Regions from separate parts of the Brevibacillus sp. HB1.1 genome, predicted to be linked through region 2. Evidence: a T-box and tRNA genes for the amino acid it is inferred to sense, from the RefSeq annotation. Region 2 holds a T-box; the other holds one or more tRNA genes.
What was found. The T-box of region 2 lies ahead of HPY27_RS20920 (valine--tRNA ligase). A T-box ahead of a tRNA ligase gene usually reads a tRNA of that ligase, here a tRNA-Val.

Region 1 (2,201 bases), on a different contig from region 2:
CTCAAGGGCCACTGCGGTGTCCTCCTTATTGGGATCTTCTATTCATTATTATACAGGAGTGAGCGGGCATGCCCAACAGTTTGGGTGCAGGGTCAGTCAGGCTGTGGGCGAAAGATTGTCGCAATTTGGTCAGCGTGTGATACTATGGTAGGAAACGACTTCACTCGATTTGTGGAAGGGGTTGTCTCTTATATGAAGAAGCAAGTACACAGCATCGAAGTCAGAAACGCTGCTCTCGCACGTTTGGCAGAACGCGGAGTGACGATGGATGATATCGCAGAGATCGTCTATCTCATGCAATCACCTTACCATCCAGATCTCACGATGGCGCAGTGCATCGAGAGCGTGAAAGCGGTCTTGGAAAAAAGGGAAATGCAGCACGCCATCCTGGTTGGCGTTGAGTTGGATACGTTAGCAGAGAAGGGCCTCTTGTCCGAGCCGCTCCAATCTATCATCGCGTCAGATGAAGGACTGTTCGGATGCGACGAAACATTGGCGCTAGGCTCCGTATTTGGATATGGAAGTATCGCGGTGACCACCTTTGGCCATTTGGATAAGCACAAGGTCGGGGTGATTAAAAGGCTGGATACCAAGTCGGGAGAGGGACGTGTTCACACATTTTTGGACGACCTCGTGGCGAGTGTGGCAGCCAATGCGTCTAGCCGTATGGCCCATCGGATGAGAGATGAGCAGGAGGCGGAATTGACACGAAATGAGGCGTTGAAGCAACAGGAAGCCGAGCTGCGTGTCGAGGAGAAAGGGAAAGGGACGGAGCAGGCGGGGTAGGTTAGGGTTGCGATGAGGAAGTTTGTCTCGATCATTACCTAATTATCTTGTTTGTTGTTGTACCCTTTATTGGATCGTCTTTAGACTGGCAGAAGCCAATTCTTCACTGGTGTAGCTCATATGCTTGATGGCGTCATGTTTGATGTGATGCCATCAAGTAGGTAATCCCCATGTTTAGTAGGGGGGATGTGGGTCGCAGCGGTGGGGAATGGCTTTTTTGTTGGGGTCTTGGGTAAGCATATATAGCTGAAACGAGATGACGAGGCTTTTTACATGGTAAAAGCAAGACTGATATCACTGGGTTTCTTAGTGTTCTTTTGGTACGAGTGAAAATTTTTACAAGAAATTATTCATTTCCTCTTGAAATCCATTTTACGATGCTGTATAGTAATAAATGTGATCGACGTCCGATACGATTCGGGCCCTTAGCTCAGTTGGTCAGAGCGGTCGGCTCATAACCGATTGGTCGTAGGTTCGAGTCCTACAGGGCCCACCATTAAACGATCACACACATATCCCATGATCCGGTAGCTCAGTTGGGAGAGCACCATCTTGACAGGGTGGGGGTCGCTGGTTCGAACCCAGTCCGGATCACCATAGTATGAACGTTAGAACCCTTGAGGAATCAAGGGTTTTTTATTTTATGCTTTTGATTAGCCACAGTCACTAACCTCCATATTCTACGATTTGGGTGGCAAATACTATTCGTTTTAAAATGGGGACTTCATGAGGAAGGAGGGTGTGAATGAGTACAATTAGAGAAGGCCCTAAGGAAGGTCTTCTCGAATCTGGATTTTCTCCTGAGATTGTGGGAGCAGTCGTTGCTCTAACTAGAAATGAAGGCGAGACCTACATGGAAATTGTAAAAAGAGCGGAACTTGACCCGATAGCAAGGTTCGTTAAACTGGCAGACCTAGAAGATAACTGTGACTTGACCCGCATCCCAGATCCAACAAAAATGACCATGAACGGATGTTGCGTTACAGGAGAGCCATTAAAGAACTACTCTCTACATAAATTGGGATTTGATGAGGTTAGAATAATGAAGATAACATTAGCTGATTCATGGTCAGGGAATGATGTTGTATTTTTCTTTCAGAATAACATTCAAGAAAATAACGATGGTATTTCTAATAGGGAATTTTTATGTCCTGATGGAGCATTTGCTGCTGTGCGTAGAAGGCAAGTCGTTGTAGCAATAGATGATAACCAAATTGTAGGAGCATTACGCTTTTATCCTAGAAAGTCTGATCAAACTATTTCGCTATATCAGTTTGCAATTCGTCCAAGTCATCGAGGACAGAGGTTAATGGATAAAATGCTTCAGATCTTGGGGGAGTGCCCAATTGAGGTAATATGTCCGACTACTTCTAAAATGAATGAGTATTATGAGAAGAGTAGTTGGAGATTGAAAG
Region 2 (2,201 bases):
CTGGCAGAACTGCGTAAATTGTTCAAGCAAGCTTTGGAACCACAAGGCATTTCTGATAAGCGCTTGCTACAGTTTCTCGTTGCGGTCAACGAAGCTGCTTCCAATACGTTGAAGCACGGTAATGGCGGTGTGGTCACGCTATACCTATCGAATGACAGGCAGATGTGTCGGGCTGTGATCCATGATGAAGGACAAGGAATTTTGCTCGAGGATATCCCGCGAGCTACCCTACAGCAAGGATTTTCTACGCGCCACTCGCTTGGGGCCGGTTTTCACGTGATCCTGCAATACTGTGATCGTGTTTATTTAAGTAGCTCCCTGGCAGGTACAAAGCTGATTTTAGAATGTATCCTTTCGCGTTAAGCTACGATTTCCCAAAAGCCAAATGTTTGCAAGTGAATGAAAATGGGTAATATAGTAAAAGGACGAGCAGATTGGGTGTACCGATACCTATTGAGAGGAGTTTGAGCATGGACTACCGCGCAACAGAGGCGAACGGACAGGCTACATTGTTTTTCGTCGGAGAGTTGGACATGGCTGTAGGAGATCGAGTAGGTGAATTGCTCCAACAGTATGGAGGGCGAAATCAATCCGTTACCGTCGATTTTCAAGGTGTCTCCTTTGTAGATTCTTCCGGTATTGGAAGCCTGTTTTTTACCACGAAAGAACTGTTGGCCATGGGCAAACAGGTAGAAATCGTCAATGTCCGAGAAGAAATTCTCGATATTTTGGGCGTGCTCGGTTTTACCGAAGCACTGGGCATTGCAGTTGGAAAAGTGGGCGAAACCCGGGTTTGACGCCAAACAGCGTGATTGTATATAATAGTGAAAAGCTAATCATACGACAACTACATACGATATGAACGATGAGTGGGAAGAGTAAGTCAGGACGCCTTAGCAGAGAGGAGAATCAGTTGCTGCGAGATTCTCTAAGGTTATGAATGGCTGAAGGTCGCCCAGGAGTTTTTTCGGTGAAAGCATGTGCCTAGCCGAGACCGGTTCGCAACCGTTATCTTGTCAGAGTGAACACGCCATAAGCATGACGTTTATCGTGTGTTAACAAAGGTGGTACCGCGAAAATAATCCTTTCGTCCTTTGCGATGAAGGGTTTTTTTATTTTTTGCAAAGAAAGTTATGCTAATAGGAGGAGTCGTACATGTCTACACAGCCAACAACCGACATCGACCAATTGCTGCCGAAAAACTATGATCCAAAGGCAGCAGAGAACAAATGGTATCCGTATTGGATCGAAAAACAATTTTTCAAGGCAGAACGTGACCCGAATAAACGTCCGTTTACGATTGTCATTCCACCGCCGAACGTAACTGGTAAATTGCACTTGGGCCACGCGCTGGATACGACTTTGCAAGATATCATTACGCGTACCAAGCGTATGCAAGGCTACAGCGCCTTGTTCTTGCCAGGTATGGACCACGCCGGTATCGCAACCCAAGCGCGGGTAGAGGCTACCTTGCGAGAAGAAGGCATCTCTCGTCATGATCTGGGCCGCGAAAAATTCGTGGAAAAAGTATGGGAGTGGAAGCACATTTACGCTTCACATATTCGTGAGCAGTGGGAAACGCTCGGTCTTGCCCTAGATTACTCCCGCGAGCGTTTTACGATGGATGAAGGCTTGTCCCAAGCTGTACGCGAAGTATTTGTTCGCCTCTACGAAAAAGGCTTGATCTATCGCGGTAACCGTATCATTAACTGGGACCCTGCAGCCCGCACGGCTCTATCCGATATTGAAGTAATCTACAAGGAAGTAAAAGGTGCGCTGCATCACATGCGTTACCCATTGGCAGATGGCACCGGTTATATCGAAGTAGCTACAACCCGTCCGGAAACGATGCTCGGTGATACGGCTGTAGCGGTACATCCGGAAGATGAGCGTTACAAGGACATGATCGGCAAAACCGTGATTTTGCCAATCGTAGGACGCGAAATTCCAATCGTCGCTGATGACTACGTTGATCCTGAGTTTGGTTCTGGCGCTGTAAAAATTACGCCAGCACACGATCCGAATGACTTTGAATTGGGTCTTCGTCATCAGTTGCCACAAATCGTTGTCATGGATGAGACAGGCACGATGAACGAACTGGCTGGTATCTACAATGGCTTGGATCGCTTTGTATGCCGGAAGCAAATCATCAAAGATTTGACTGAGCAAGGTGTTATGTTCAAGGTTGAGGAGCATATCCA

Region 1: it has a tRNA-Val gene. The T-box ahead of HPY27_RS20920 (valine--tRNA ligase) is inferred to sense a tRNA for this amino acid. The anticodon was not compared.

Annotation. Positions count from the first base shown of each region.
Region 1 covers NZ_JABMIV010000001.1:970,055-972,255, reverse strand. The annotation lists gene HPY27_RS04505 (alpha/beta hydrolase) at 1-12, opposite strand, end outside; gene HPY27_RS04500 (phosphatidylglycerophosphatase A family protein) at 193-786, shown strand; tRNA gene HPY27_RS04495 (tRNA-Ile) at 1,206-1,282, shown strand; tRNA gene HPY27_RS04490 (tRNA-Val) at 1,308-1,383, shown strand; gene HPY27_RS30025 (GNAT family N-acetyltransferase) at 1,532-2,201, shown strand, end outside.
Region 2 covers NZ_JABMIV010000008.1:247,504-249,704, reverse strand. The annotation lists gene HPY27_RS20930 (ATP-binding protein) at 1-363, shown strand, start outside; gene HPY27_RS20925 (STAS domain-containing protein) at 471-797, shown strand; T-box leader at 857-1,098, shown strand; gene HPY27_RS20920 (valine--tRNA ligase) at 1,156-2,201, shown strand, end outside.